3 regions of the Shewanella sp. S1-58-MNA-CIBAN-0166 genome follow, and region 3 is predicted to be linked to each of the others. Evidence: predicted binding sites of a transcription regulator. Region 3 holds the regulator's gene; each other region holds the start of a gene.
The links. The regulator sigma-54, encoded in region 3, starts transcription at its own class of promoters, with help from an activator protein. The targets are predictions, from matches to a motif close to GTTGGCACGNNNNTNGNNT.
Positions count from the first base shown of each region.

Region 1 (5,424 bases), on a different contig from region 3:
CAGCATTTGTACGCCATTGATCGACACTTCGGCTGCGCGACGCATCATGTTAAACATACTGATGCGTAAATGCCGTGCAAATCGCTCATTTACGATTTCAAGCGTGGGCATACGGCCACGCACAATTCGATCTTGAGAAGAGAAATCATAAGAACGCGCATCAGCGCTGTCCTCTTCTATCTCATCATCATCAACATCATCAACACCATGCAAAAGCGCATCAATTTCATCTTGGCTTAATAAATCACTCACATCATCGCCTTAGCAGTTAATGCTTTTGGTTATTGCATTACAAAACCAGTAAACAGGACTTTTTCAACAACTTTCTTGCCTGTTATTGGTTGCAGCGTATTTTGAACATTGAGTAACGCTAACTGACGCAGCTCATCTTTACCGGCTTGGGTACTGAGTTTTTGTACGTCAGCTGCACTAAAAGTAGTTAGTAATGCATCTTCAATTAATGGAATATGTTTTTGTGTAAGCACACTATCATCTTCACCGCGCACCATTAATTGAACTTTTATTTCAACTAATCTAGCTCGATCGACACCTGGTAAATTAAATAGGAAAGGCCTAGGCATGCCAACGTAATCAGCTTGAGCATTATTGACCGGTGCAACAGCTTCTGTAGCGTCATCAGCGTTTACAGCAACAGGGGCTGGCTCATCCGTCCCCATGAAAAACCACAATCCGCCTCCAATCAGTAAAGCCAACACTAAACCAATACCACCAAAGATGAGCAGCTTATTACTTTTTTTACCGCCTTCAGCGGGTTCGTTTAATTCTAATTCTTGTTCAGGCATTCTGGTTCCTAATCAACATTGTGATTAATATTGAAACTTAGCTAAGTGGTCAGCTTTTATTGAAAAGTCATATTATTGCTATAGGTTACCTGCTTAAGCATAATAATCTATAGCTGAATGTAAACTCCTTGATGGATTTGTCATCAAGCTGACCTCTTGTGCTGAAATTTCGTCCAACTGACTGTCTCCCCCACCTTGATTAGATGATTGTTCATGCGGTTGTTCACTACCACCATCACCTTGGGACACTTGGCTGTCTGTCAGTTGCAATCCTTCTTGAGCCAGCATATCGCGTAATCGAGGCATAGCTTGTTCAACTATATCGCGGGTTTGCGACTGCGCTACATGAAACTGTACTTGAGTTTGATCGCCCTGAATTTGAATTTTAACCGTTAAATGTCCAAGTTCTGGTGGATCAAGACGAATTTCAGCTTGTTGAATACCATTACTGACCATGGTTATTAACTGCTGTTTCATTACAGGAGAAAAACGCTGGATCATCTCTTGCATCTGAGCTCCAGGCTCTCCCTGTGGTCTTAACGATAGCTGAAATTGTGGAACATCACTTTTATGGACCGAGGTAAAACTACTCTGATTTTGTAACGCCTTACTGTCAGTGTCACCAATGTCAGCCAGAGTATCTAATCCAAAACTAGTTTGATTTACAGCGGTTGAAGGATCACCGGAGGCGCGTTTTGCCGCTAAGGAATCTAGGACCACCGAAAAATCAGCTTTTGCTAGTACTTTGGCATTATCAGTGTCTAATTGGATGTTGCCATCAATACGAGTTTTGTCACCTAAAATGATCTCAGGGTCAATTGTCATCGCTGATGTAGCTGCAGTTAACGCTGCAGAACTGCTAACGCCAGAAGCAACAGTTTTATCGACTTTAGCGGTTGCTAAACTCTGGTTTGTCGCACTAACTTGGCCTTGAACAGCTACACTTGTGGCAACTGATTTATCAATTTGGCTCTGTTCTTCACTATTAAGCACACTATCAGGCGATTCATCACTGCTAGTCATAACCTGTGCTTGTAAATTGAAGTCACTAAGTAATTTGCTTAAATCTTGATTATCTAGAGCTTGTAAATCTTGTGCAGATAAATCAGCAAATGCCATTAAGTTGTCGAGTTCTTCTGGGCTAAGCTGAGAAAGAACATCTTTAATAGAAGAAACATCAGCTTCAAGCTCAAGAAGATCTACATCTACGGTATTGCTTTTAGGTTCTGTAGAAACTGCTACGTCAAAATAAACGTCGGATTTATCGACATGCGGCAATTCATTTCCGCCAGAGGAATGACGTTTATTAAATGAATCTGCCATATTAAGTTGAGCAAAAATCAATTCCGCATCAGCATTTTCTTCGGTAGACAACTCGTTTGCTAAGGCAACACTGGTTTTGTCCACTTCAGCATCCATTGACACCTGCGCTGTATTACCACTGCGCCGTATAACAAGATCGGATTCACTCGCCTGATTGAAAGCAGATAAGAATGATGTATTTTCAACATCTTGTACATTCCCCTTCGTACTCACATCGGCAGATTTACTGCTACTGCCAAGTAAGATATTGCTCATCTGCTGCATAATCTACTCCACTCAATCAAACAAGGTTAAGTTATTGGTCATCTAAAAAATTGCTCAGTATTCAAACCTTATGCGTCATATAACGGTTCATTTCGCTATATCAATAAGGTCATCATGAAAACCTTATAAATAGGAATTCACTGTCGCTTCGCTGACGATTTTCATTTCAATTATTGATAATAAGCAATTTAAATGCCAATACTCATTAACTGGTTAATTTTTCGGTGGATTAAATAAACAAAAAGAGTAATGAAAAAAGTTAACCGTAAAACGATATTAGGACTAGAGAGTCATTTGGCAGGTAGTGTTATTTAAGATTTCGGCGAAAATATTGCTGCATAGCAAATTCATCCGACATTTTTTGTTCGCGCTTAGCTTCTATCACCATCGCTTTAGTTGCTTTTTGGCTTAATAGCATCTCTACCGCTTTGCGTTTTTGTTGTTTTTCTTGCCAATGAATTTGACGATAACCGACTTGTTTTTCAGCATCTTTAACCGCGGCAACTTGCTGGGTAATAGCGCTATCGACTTGGCGAATAAATTGATGAAATTGATGGTATTGGTTAGCACGTAATGTAGTCCCTGTGTGCCCTTCCATCTGCTTCATATAATCTAAACGATAGTTGTTTAGCGCGTCCAACTGCCCCTGGCGTTTTTGTTTTTCAAATTGCGCAGACTTAAGCTGTAATGCCGCTTGGTCTTCTGCTGCGGTAGCTAACTTCAATACCGTTAATAGTGGGTCAGTTCGAGTCATTGATATTATCCCTGACACTGTGCGGCAATTTGAGTCAACATGACTCGGCTTTCTTCAAACGTCACCGGGTCTTTAAACCCCTGCCGCAAAAAGGCATTCATTGCAGGTTGTAGGCGTATGGCATTATCAATCCTAGGATCGCTGCCTTGTGAGTACGCCCCAATTGAAATCAGATCGCGATTTTGCTGATACAGCGAATACATCTGTTTAACTTTACGCATCGCTTCTAAATGTTCTTCACTTATCACCATTGGCGCGACACGGCTAATCGATGCTTCTACATCAATAGCGGGATAATGGCCCGAATCAGCAAGCTGACGAGATAATACAATATGACCATCTAAAATTGCTCGAGAAGCATCGGCGATAGGATCTTGTTGGTCGTCACCTTCGGTTAATACCGTATAAAAAGCGGTAATTGAACCTTGTCCGGCACCGCCATTACCCGCTCGCTCGACCAGACGCGGTAACTTAGCGAATACTGAAGGTGGATAGCCTTTGGTTGCAGGTGGCTCACCGACAGCAAGAGCGACTTCTCGTTGTGCTTGTGCGTAACGCGTTAAACTGTCCATCAGCAATAGTACATCGTAACCTAAATCTCTAAAATACTCGGCGATACGCGTGGAAGTTTCACAGGCTCGTAAGCGCATTAACGGAGAAGTATCCGCTGGTGCCGCCACAACGACTGAGCGCGCACGACCTTCTTTACCTAAAATTTCTTCAATAAACTCTTTAACTTCACGACCACGCTCGCCCACTAACCCCACCACAATAATGTCGGCTTTCGATCCTCGAGTCATCATGCCAAGCAGCACACTTTTACCCACACCAGAACCGGCAAACAAGCCCATTCGCTGCCCTTTACCAACCGTTAACATCGAGTTGATGGCACGAACGCCGACATCTAACGGTTCAGTAATCGCTCGTCGAGATAATGGATTAATATAAGGACCATGACGCGATGCATGTTGATCTGTATTAAGCGGGCCTAAACCATCTAACGGCACGCCGCTACCGTCTAATACTCTGCCTAATAATGACAAGCCTACATTTAATCCTGATTGTTCACCTAAAGGCTTTACACGGGCACCTGGTAAAACGCCTCTGAGCTCTTCAATAGGCATTAAATACAGTAATTTGTCATCAAAGCCGACAACCTCAGCAACCAACTCGCCAACCATGGTTTCAATAGAGCATAAACTACCAACAGGCGCGCGGCATCCAGTCGCTTCAAGCGTTAAACCAACTACCCTAACTAACTGGCCGCTTGCAACTGGTCGCAGCGGTAAAACGTGTTTATGATGTACCGCGAATTTGTTCAGTAGTTTATGTTGACGAGTGCTCATCGGTATTTCCTTGAGATAGGTCTTTCGTCTGTTGCTGAGCGTCTGCGACTTTACCAGCTGTTGAGGTATCGGCTTGTGCATTTGAATTAAGAGGCGCATTTGTATTGAACGTCGTGCTTGTATCGAGAGTTACAGTAGCATCAGAATCAACAACATCAGAGTCTTCAGCATCGATTGACGCTGCCGAAGAAGTATCAACGTGTTGCTCTAATGTTTCAGTAACGGTATCAGCGCCCATCTCTGCGCCAGACTCTTCAACATCACCTTGGCCAATCTCGTCCCTATCGGTGTTTTCTGTATTATCGGTTCTACCAGCAAGTTCAGCTGCTTGCTGATGTTCACTAAAATTATCGACTGCTGTGGTTTGATATTGTGGATGAGTTGATTTTTGCTGCTGGACATTTTTTGCTAACTGATTCGATTGAGCGTCTAACTCACTAAACACTTGGTTAATACGCTGTTCTACACGTAAATCGACAGCAGAACGAACGCTTTCAATCATACAGTCACCATTAGATAACGTCGGATCGATATCGATTTGCCACTGATTTTTTTGCAGTTGCTCGGCACTGTAACATTGGTTTACGAGTTCAGCATCAGCCTGATTAAAGCGTAGTTTAACCAACTGTTCTTTTAATGGAAGTGCGTCAACGCCTTGGCGTAGCGCCGATAATATATGTTCTGGGTGAGTCTTAAGCTCATGGCCGATAACCGATTTGGCTAAACTGATTGTCATGGCCAACAATTCCGCTTCAATTTCATTATCTAAAATGGATAATGGCAACTCGAATTGGGAAATAATGTGGTTAAGTTGTGCTATAAGCTCATTGGCTTTAATTTGCCCAGCTTCTAATCCTTGTTGCTCGCCTTGAGTAAAACCTTGTTGATGACCTTGCTCCAGTCCTTCTAAACGCCCTTGCTCTAATCCTTGTTG
Region 1 is NZ_JBEOPN010000031.1:42,184-47,607, forward strand. Features, by position in the region: gene fliM (flagellar motor switch protein FliM) at 1-252, opposite strand, end outside; gene fliL (flagellar basal body-associated protein FliL) at 282-803, opposite strand; gene AAEY99_RS17005 (flagellar hook-length control protein FliK) at 897-2,390, opposite strand; gene fliJ (flagellar export protein FliJ) at 2,698-3,144, opposite strand; gene fliI (flagellar protein export ATPase FliI) at 3,150-4,490, opposite strand; gene fliH (flagellar assembly protein FliH) at 4,471-5,424, opposite strand, start outside.
Region 1: a site for sigma-54 is predicted at 2,572-2,590, ahead of AAEY99_RS17005 (flagellar hook-length control protein FliK). Genes of this name have one in related genera too.

Region 2 (5,424 bases), on a different contig from region 3:
TTTTACTTCTACATCTGTTGGGATGTGACTTAAGTCAACCGCAACACCAGGAGTAACAGGAGCGATGTCATATAGAGACAACTTTGAGCCCGCAGGCAGTTGAGTTTTTAACAGTAAAGCTAGAGCCTGGCCAATACCACCAGCAGCACCCAATACAGCAACTTTCATAATTATCTCCATCAATTTATGCAGTTTGTGACATAGATCTAAATCGTCGTGGCGTCACATTACTGCATCGTCACAATAATTTCAATTATACGTTAGTGGAGGACCGTAAATAAGTAAGCCCTGATCCACGCACAGACTGGCGTAACGCCGAGTATTAGCAGCATGAATCCGTGTAAAAATACGGCAAAAAACATCGATAATATGATTATTTTTCATCTTCGTTATACCGAAAAAAACCAACATTTGAGAGTTTTTATATTGAACAAATATAACTCAGCTGTTTTATTGTGGAGTTGTAATCACCCTATCAAGCGGGTTAAGCAATATCGATATGTTTGTTTTAGGCATTAAAATGTTGATTTTGTATTGATGAGTTTTACCGTTATTGAACTGGGTCTTTCATCCTGTTTAAAGCCATAAATATTGGAGCCTTAACTCATTTCGTACACATTTTCTGACGCAACAAGCCAATACTTTTATTGAGTGTCGCGTTATGATGGCTGCAGATCATCCTATAAAAACGAGAAAAACATGACAATAAGAATAGGCCAACATGCCGACCTGCACGCCCTAGTTCAGTTTAACCAAGCCATGGCAATGGAAACCGAAAACCTATCATTAGACACTGAACAATTGACTCGCGGTGTTGAAGGACTGCTTACCCATCCTGAACGTGGGGTATATTTAGTCGCCGAAGTTGACGGCGAAATTACCGGATCGTTAATGGTCACCTATGAGTGGAGTGACTGGCGCGCAAGTAATTATTACTGGATCCAGAGTGTGTATATACGTCCACAGAATCGTCGTCAGGGTATTTATGGCAAGCTTTATCAAGCGGTAAAAGACTTAGCAGCAGAAAACGGTGGCACCGCCAGTTTCCGTTTGTATGTTGAGCATGACAATAAAGTAGCCCAAAAAACCTATGAATCATTAGGGATGGAGCAAAGCCATTATTTAATGTACGAAGAAAATACTAAGTAATCGTAAGTCACACATGCAAAAGCCGGAATAATCCGGCTCTTTTGTGTTTATCGTTTAAAGAATTTAACGCGTTCAGCAGAGATTACGACAATAACTAGCCTGTTCGCAACGCGAGAATTTTACTGATATCCAGTGGCGCAGTAAATTGACTAAACCCTTTGTGCTGTTGATCAATCGCATGAATCGACATTCTGTCTGCCAACTCATTACCTTCAATACCAATATGGGCAGCGACATGCTGAAGTACTAAATCGGCTTTCATTGCATCATATAGCCCATGTGCTTGCTTGATAATCTCCAGATTGGCGATTTCACCGGTTTTTCGGGTCCAGCTTTTGGCTTTCCAACCATATGCCCACTCACAAACACATTTAATCGAATACTGTGAGTCACTCATGATTTGCACGGTTTCGCCCGCGTCTAGGACCTTTTTAGCCACAATTAATGCTTGGTGCAGCGCATTGAGCTCGGCAGTATTATTGGTGCCATTAGGATTAAACAAACCAAACCATAATTCGGCTAACTCGCCTTTGCGGTATATCGCCATCCCAGAACCCGCTTTACCAGGGTTGGGTTCGCAACCTCCGTCGGTGTAAATAACCACATCAAATTGGCTTAACACTGCTTGATTAGCGCTAAGAGTTTTGGTTGATGTTCCAGCCCCTGCAGCCTCTGTCGATGAACGACCTGCCGCTTTTACTGGCACACTTTTGCCTATACTGCTTGCAGGAGATTTAGCAAATGCAGCTTTGGCTTCTGCTTCTGTAGCAAAGGATTTGTACTTGGCTTGTGGATATTTATCTACTGAGCGCTTAGTCACATCCCAACTGGTAAAAATGCCCGTTTCTCGACCGGCCCATACTACGTAAAACTTCTTTGCCATGATTAACTCTTACTTCAACAATGCTAACTTCACTAATAACGTGCTTGCATCATGCCATGATTAAACTTGGCTTTGAAACAAAAATACATGATGCGTGCCGCAGTTGCAGTTAACTTGAACATCTTGACCAAATAAGCTTAAGTTTGATTTACCTGAGCTTAATGTGGCAGAGCATCAGTCTAGGGTTAGTGGGCCATCGATATTTTGATAATCGACACTACCAGAACCCGAATTAACAATGGTCAAACCTTTGGTGTTAGCCACATCAATGCCACCGGAACCATCATTTATCTTAACTAATCCGGAGACTTGATTAACCTTGATTGAACCCGAACCATCTTCAATACTCACATCACCAATAACATGGTTAATGCGAATGGAGCCCGAACCATCTTGCAACTCAATCGCGCCTTTAGCCTCGCTAATATTAATAGAGCCTGAACCATCAACTAATACCAATTTGCCAATGTGGTTCATCACAATACTGCCAGAGCCATCGATCAACTCAATATCCGCACTAACATCATCTATTTGGATGGGCCCTGAACCGTCTTTAATATTCAATGCGAGCGCCGCTGGTACTTCTACCAATAAATCAATATAAGGTGATTCACCGAAATAATGATCACTGTGTATTTCTGATAATAAATAGCCCTTATCACCTTTTCGGGTCAAGCTGAGCTTAATTTCGATGTCATCTTGATCCAATGACTGGGTGTAGATATCAGCATGTACGGTGACTTCTTTTAGGCCTTCAACGCCGACAATCGTTAACTTGCCGGCGCCAGTATTAGCGACTAACTCAGTTAATGATCCAGCATCAAGATTCAATTGCTGCTGTACTAAGTTAAGATTTGTATGGTTTTGCTCTGATGATGACGAAAATACTGACTCTGCTTCACTTTGCGAAGCACCGAATAGGGTGGCGCCCAGAATAAGCCCGACTGTGACACTAATGGTTGCGATACGAATAGACATAAGATTAATTCCCTTTATGAGGATAACAATAAGCTTAGGCCGCCAAACAAATGCTCTTAATATGAGTAAACTGTGGTTAGTGCGCGTTAGCGGCAATTAACAGTTAGTTAGCAGGTTTCATACCAACTAAACAAAATTAATATTTACAACAACTTACAATTAACAGTAATAAAAGTAACTTCGTCATCAAACCCAAAATGGTTAAAATCCCATACAATGTGGTTAACTTCACCACTGTGATCATCATGGTTAACTCAAACAAAAAAGAACATAACCCTATGCCGACTTCTCCTGCGATACCACAAACGTTAACTATTATTGTTGGTTCAACCAACCCAGTTAAAATCAATGCAGCAAAACAAGCTATTGGACAATATTTCCCTGATGTTCGTATTGATTGCACTGGCATGCATGCGCCATCACTGGTCGCAGACCAACCAATGACCGAAGCAGAAACTAAATTGGGTGCCATCAACCGTGCTCAATTTTGCCAAGCCAATGCAAAAATAGTCGATCAACATGCTGACTTTTATGTGGCAATGGAAGGCGGAGTAGATCAGTTTGATCACAGCCCTGCCACCTTTGCTTACATGGCCATTATCCATAACGACACATTATCTGTTGGTCGAAGCGCTAATTTGCCGTTACCACTATCAATTTTTAACGCTTTACAAGCAGGTGAAGAACTTGGCAAAGTAATGGACCGAGTATTTAACACTCATAATATTAAACAAAAAGGTGGCGCGATTGGCTTGCTAACTCGAGGTTTAGCCACCCGCGAAAGCATTTATACCCAAGCATTAGTGCTGGCAATGGCTCCCTTTATCAATGCGGAATTATTTAATGACTGAAAATCAGCAAGCAAATACAACCAAGGACGGCTTGCAAGCGCCCTTGATTAGAATGTTACAACCCCATGACGATGCTGCATTGGCCGCGGTGATCCGTGAAGTGTCTGCAGAATATGGTTTAACCCCAGATAAAGGTTTTAGCGTGGCCGATAAAACCCTCGACTGTTTAAGTGAGGTGTATCAAGCTAAAGGTTCACAATACTGGGTGATTGAATATCAAGGCAAAGTGGTTGGCGGCGCAGGTATTGCGCCATTAGCAAAAAATGGCGGCGTATGTGAATTACAAAAAATGTACTTTTCTCGCGCTATACGTGGTCAAGGTATGGCAAAGCCATTAACCCGTCAGTGTATTGAGTTCGCCAAACAACAAGGCTATCAATCGATGTATTTAGAAACCACGGCAGTGCTAGTTGAAGCACTAGCACTCTATGAAAAACTGGGCTTTAGCCACTGTCAGCATTTAGGCGAAACCGGCCATGATGCCTGTGAAATTGCGATGATAATGAGCTTATAACGTGTAAAACACTCCATTATTATCAGATATCAGCGGTATTAGATTGTTTTTTAAACAGTTTTACTACGACTTTATTATAGCGCTTTGCAATCACCCAAAAGCTTGGTAGCCTCAGATTAAGCACATTCCATAGGAGGATGATCATGGAATATCAACGTATCGCGCATTCTAACCTTGAGGTGAGTAAAATCTGCCTCGGCACCATGACTTGGGGAGAACAAAATACTCAAGCCGAAGCTTTTGCTCAACTCGATTATGCTATCGGTCAAGGCGTTAACTTTATCGATACCGCTGAAATGTACCCTGTACCACCTAAAGCCGAAACCCAGGGCGAAACCGAACGCATTATTGGTAACTACCTTAAAGCACAAGGTAATCGCGACAATTTAGTGATTGCCACTAAAGTTGCTGCGCCTGGTGGTAAAGGTGATTACATCCGTAAAGATATGGCTCTTGACTGGCGCAACATTCATCAAGCCGTTGATGACTCATTAGCACGCTTACAAATCGACACTATCGATTTGTATCAGGTGCATTGGCCGGATAGAAATACTAATTTCTTCGGCGAAATGATGTATGAACACGACGAAGAAGAGCACTACACCCCTATTTTGGACACACTTGAAGCCTTAGCGGAAATCATTAAGCAAGGTAAAGTGCGTTATATCGGCATTTCTAATGAAACCCCTTGGGGCTTTATGAAATACCTAAAATTAGCCGAAAAGCACGATTTGCCACGTATTATCAGTGTGCAAAATCCTTACAACTTGCTTAATCGCAGCTACGAAATCGCCATGTCTGAAATCAGTTATCGGGAAGATGTGCCGTTATTAGCTTATTCGCCGTTAGCCTTTGGTGCCTTAACCGGTAAATACGAAAATAATCAGTGGCCTGAAGGCGCACGTTTAACGGTATTTAAACGCTTTGCCCGCTACAACAGTACCCCAATGGCACTGCAAGCGACGCAAGCTTATATCGATTTGGCCCGCGAGTTTAGTTTGTCACCCACCGAAATGGCCTTAGCCTTTGTCAATAGCCGCAAATTTGTT
Region 2 is NZ_JBEOPN010000009.1:97,861-103,284, reverse strand. Features, by position in the region: gene mdh (malate dehydrogenase) at 1-168, opposite strand, end outside; gene AAEY99_RS07830 (GNAT family N-acetyltransferase) at 700-1,149, shown strand; gene AAEY99_RS07825 (ribonuclease H family protein) at 1,244-2,032, opposite strand; gene AAEY99_RS07820 (DUF4097 family beta strand repeat-containing protein) at 2,207-3,010, opposite strand; gene yjjX (inosine/xanthosine triphosphatase) at 3,289-3,861, shown strand; gene AAEY99_RS07810 (GNAT family N-acetyltransferase) at 3,854-4,375, shown strand; gene AAEY99_RS07805 (NADP(H)-dependent aldo-keto reductase) at 4,519-5,424, shown strand, end outside.
Region 2: a site for sigma-54 is predicted at 3,119-3,137, ahead of AAEY99_RS07820 (DUF4097 family beta strand repeat-containing protein). Genes of this name have one in related genera too.

Region 3 (5,424 bases):
ATTGAGTTTGCCTGCCATAGCGAAACAAGGGGATCTGAAACAAGAATTGAAAATCGCTTCAGTCAGTCAGTCTGCCGACATTAAGAATAATCAAATTGTTTTTAATGGTCCGGTAACGATTGTCCAAGGCACGATTAATATCAATGCAGATCAGTTACGGGCGTTTACCCCTGAAAACACCACCAGTAAGAGATTAATTGCTACTGGCACCCCGGCTACATTTTCACAAGAATTAGATGACGGTAAAATTGGTACCGCAAGTGCTAACGAAATTAGCTATGACCTTGCCACCACTACACTCACATTGACTGGCAACGCCAAACTTGATCAATCAGGTAGCCAGGTTACCGGTAATAAAATCAAGTACAACATCAGTGCTCAAGAGCTGATTGCCGAAAGTACTGGTACAGGGCAAGATCGGGTAATCACCATCATTCAACCAGAGAATTTCCAAGACGAGTCGGCGCCAAAGCAAAAACTCCCTGAAATTCCTGTTAACAAGCAGATCAAACCATGACCCAAATTACCTTAACCGCTGAAAATCTAGCTAAAAGCTATAAAGCTCGTCAAGTTGTTAAAGATGTGAGTTTAACGGTTAAAACAGGCCAAATTGTCGGTCTTTTAGGCCCCAATGGTGCAGGCAAAACCACCACCTTTTATATGGTTGTCGGCTTAGTAAAAAGCGATAAAGGCCGAATATTGATTGACGATGACGACCTTACTGCCGATCCAATGCATTTGCGCGCCCGCAAAGGTATAGGTTACTTACCACAAGAAGCCAGTATTTTCCGCAAGCTTACCGTTTACGACAACATAATGGCCGTACTACAAACTCGCAAGGAGCTCAGCACAGACCAACGTATTGAGCAACTTGAGCATCTACTCGAAGAGTTCCACATTACTCACATACGCGACAGCCAAGGTATGTCGTTATCGGGTGGCGAACGTCGTCGAGTTGAAATTGCGCGCGCTTTAGCTGCTAATCCAAAATTTATTTTGCTTGATGAGCCCTTTGCTGGTGTTGATCCTATTTCGGTCATCGACATTAAAAAAATCATCCAACAACTTAAAAATCGCGGTTTAGGGGTATTAATTACCGACCATAACGTACGTGAAACGCTAGACGTTTGTGAGCGAGCCTATATCGTCAGCCAGGGTAATTTAATTGCCGAAGGCACACCTGATGAGATATTAAGTAATCAACAAGTTCGAGCTGTGTACTTAGGTGAACAATTCAAGCTATAGTTACTTTACTGGCCTTTTAGTCTAGCTAACTCATTTCATTGAACGATACCTAAACAACGTTAAATGTCATTGATGTTTATGGCAATCCATTACAGTTCGAGATTGTCATTTTTATGGAAAATCATCTAGGGATAAGCGGTAAATGAAAGCGTCACTCCAACTTAAAATGGGTCAACACTTAACCATGACCCCACAATTGCAGCAAGCCATTCGCTTACTGCAATTATCGTCATTGGAGCTACAGCAGGAAATCCAACAAGCATTAGATTCAAATCCATTGCTTGAAATAGAAGATGAGTTTTCTGAAGCAAAAGACTCCTTAAAAGAAAACCGCGACCAAGCGGATACAGACTTTAGTGACAACAGTATTGTTAATGTCGAAAAAGACACTTCCACCGTCGACATAACAGAATCCATGACCAAAGAAACCATGGATGATTTAGCCATGGATACCACATGGGATGAAGTATACACAGCCTCACCTATGTCAGGTTCGGGCAGTGCAAGCATGCGCGATGACGACATGCCCTTTCAAGGTGAAACCACCGAAGGTTTGTACGAACACTTAGAATGGCAAAAAAATCTCACTCCATTTTCAGACACCGATCTCGCCATTGCCACCGCCATTATTGATGCCATTGATGAACGCGGTTATTTAACCCAAAGTACCGAAGATATTCTCGAAGCCATGGGTGATGAAAATGTGGAACTCGATGAGGTTGAAGCGGTATTAAAACGCGTTCAACACTTTGACCCTGTGGGTGTTGCTGCACGTGATTTAAGTGAATGCCTATTTATTCAATTAGCGCAATACTCTAACGACACACCCCATATCGATAATGCCCGTTTGTTAATTAAAGGCTATTTAGAGTTAATTGCTGGCCGTGATTTCAGATTATTGATGCGTAAAACAAAACTAAAAGAAAATGAGTTACGTGACGCAATCACTTTAATCCAGACACTCAATCCTCGTCCGGGCTTATTAATTACCCCCATGGATGATGAATACGTGATTCCCGATGTCACAGTATTAAAGAAAAATGGCCGTTGGGTAGTAGAGTTAAACCCAGACAACATGCCTAAAATTGGTGTTAATCAACAATACGCGGCCATGGCTAGAGGCAGTAAAAACCCGTCGGATAGTCAATTTATTCGAGGCCATCTGCAAGAGGCTAAATGGTTTATTAAAAGTATTGAAAGCCGTAATGATACTTTACTTAAAGTGGCAAATTGCATTGTGCAATTTCAGCAAGGCTTTTTTGAATATGGCGAAGAAGCCATGAAGCCTATGGTGCTCAATGATATCGCTGAAGCCGTAGAAATGCATGAATCGACCATTTCACGAGTCACCACACAAAAATATATGCACACCCCTCGAGGATTATTTGAACTAAAATACTTCTTCTCTAGCCATGTCAGTACTGACGATGGCGGGGAATGCTCATCAACGGCCATTCGTGCTTTTATCAAAAAGCTGGTTGCCGCAGAAAACCAGAAAAAACCACTGAGTGACAGTAAAATGGCTCAGCTTCTGGCAGAACAGGGCATAAACGTTGCTCGTCGTACGATAGCAAAATACCGTGAAGCAATGATGATCCCGCCCTCAAACCAACGTAAGAGTTTATAACCTACTAGGCAATGGAGGATTTTTTATGCAAATAAGTCTGACTGGACGTCATGTCGAAATAACAGAATCTTTACGTGAATACATCCACAGTAAATTTTCAAAGCTTGAACGACACTTCGATCAGATCCATAATGTACACGTTGTGCTCAATGTAGAAAAATTACAACAAAAAGCAGAAGCCAAAATCAACATTAATGGCGCAGAAATTTTTGCAATGTCAGAAAGTACTGATATGTATGCTGCAATAGACGCCCTGATCGATAAACTCGACCGTCAGGTAATTAAACACAAAGAGAAGAATACAAAACACTAACGATGGAACTTTGTACCATTCTGCAGCCGGAATGCACTACCTGTGCCACACCGGGCAGTAAGAAAAAAGTACTGGAACTCATCAGCAATTTAGTCGCTGCCCAGTACCCAACCCTGTCTTCGCAAGAGGTTTTTGAAAGCCTGTTAGCGAGAGAGAAAATGGGTAGCACAGGTATAGGAAATGGCATTGCGATACCTCATGGTAGATTAACGACCATCGATCACCCTATCGCGATATTTATTAAATGTGAAGAAGCCATTGCCTTTGATGCAATCGATAAGCAACCCGTGGATCTTTTATTTGCTTTGTTAGTCCCTGCAGACCAGTGCCAACAACATTTAGGCACGTTATCGAGCATGGCCCAAAAGTTAAGCGATAAGCAAATATTGAAACAGCTTCGTAAAACTCACGACGCAACAGAACTTTATCAGGTTATTACTGCATGAAACTAGTTATAGTATCGGGACGTTCAGGCTCAGGGAAATCCGTTGCCCTGAGAGTATTAGAAGACCTAGGATATTATTGTGTTGATAATTTGCCTTTACCACTCATTGGCACATTATTAGCCCAGCTTAAAGGCAGTAATGATTTGGTTGCGATTAGCGTTGATGTTCGTAACATTGCAGAACAAGGTAAAGTGCTTCAAGACCAATTGGCACTACTTCAAAATGACACTGAAATTATCAGTTTCTTTTTAAATTCCAATGACAAAGTATTGCTTAAACGTTACAGCGAAACACGTCGATTACACCCGTTATCTAAAAATCATATTTCACTGCAAGAAGCGATAAAACTAGAAGGCCGTTTACTTGAGCCTATCGCAAAAATTGTTGATCACTATATCGACACTTCTGCGCTAAATATCTACGAATTAAGCGACCAAGTTAGGCAAATATTATTAGGCAGTGTTGATAAAGAGTTAGTGATTAACTTTGAATCTTTTGGCTTTAAACACGGCATGCCGACAGAAGCAGATTTTATGTTTGATGTACGCTTTTTACCCAACCCACATTGGGAAATAGAACTGCGTCCATTTACGGGTTTAGACGAGCCCGTACAAGAATTTTTAGGTCGTCAGCCATTAGTTAATAAATTTATTTGGCAAATTGAAAACCTATTTGAAACTTGGATGCCGCATTTAGAACGTAACAATCGCAGTTACCTTACCATCGCGATTGGTTGTACTGGTGGTCAGCACCGTTCGGTATATATTGCAGATCAATTAGCAAAACGATTTCGACAAGGCAGTAAACACACGGTTAATGCTCGCCACAGAGAATTAAATATCAGTGATACTAATAACTAAGTGAGCATAGGATCGCGTCAATGATCAAACTTGAACGCCAAGTGACCATTTCAAATAAATTGGGGTTACACGCCCGTGCCGCCACAAAACTCGCGATGTTAGCGGCGGATTTTGATGCTAACATCACCTTAACTCAAGGCGAAAAAAACGCCAGCGCAGCTAGCGTACTTGGGCTATTAATGCTTGAAAGTGGTATCGGTAAAATGATTACGGTGACAGCTCAAGGCCCAGATGCTGAAGTGGCATTAAACGCAGTGTGTGATCTCATTAATGCTAAATTTGATGAATCTTGTTAATTTTTTAATCGCATTGAATTTATAAATAGCCTGTAATGTGTGAATAGCTGCAAGTTACTCATGCTTTAAGCCACCGTCATCCTTATTTTATGCGGCCTCTAAATGACTAGGCCATACTAACCAAACTGTCACGACATTGATGATCACCAGTAGACATCAGTCCCTCAAAAATATTAGCCCTTAGGTTTATCTCTCGCAGTTGATACCAATCTCATTAGTATCAGTTCATTCTGCGGGAGTTAGCGTTTAACATGATAAAGACATTACCGCTTCTAGCAACGGATCCAGTGCAACTCTGTTTCCGTGACGTGGTACGTCTATAGTATGTAAAGCAGCATTGGCTGCTGCAGAATTTCACCGCAGAAGTCATTTAAGTATTTTATTTCTGCATTTCATTGTCTTACGTAAAGACAGCTATTTCTGCATTTATACGCCTTGAACTGTACAACCTGAGAAACCCAGAATAATGACATACTGAATAATATAAGTATGACGAATAGGAAGTAGATATATGGGTAAAGAGTACCTAGACAATGAGATAACAGAACAACGTCTCAATCAACTCGTTCAAGCACTAGACAGTGGTCTGTTTGTCCATGCCCGTAACATGCTACATACCATGTCACCTAACGATGTC
Region 3 is NZ_JBEOPN010000029.1:57,194-62,617, forward strand. Features, by position in the region: gene lptA (lipopolysaccharide transport periplasmic protein LptA) at 1-517, shown strand, start outside; gene lptB (LPS export ABC transporter ATP-binding protein) at 514-1,245, shown strand; gene AAEY99_RS16555 (RNA polymerase factor sigma-54) at 1,388-2,872, shown strand; gene hpf (ribosome hibernation promoting factor) at 2,898-3,185, shown strand; gene ptsN (PTS IIA-like nitrogen regulatory protein PtsN) at 3,188-3,631, shown strand; gene rapZ (RNase adapter RapZ) at 3,628-4,491, shown strand; gene AAEY99_RS16575 (HPr family phosphocarrier protein) at 4,512-4,787, shown strand; gene mgtE (magnesium transporter) at 5,299-5,424, shown strand, end outside.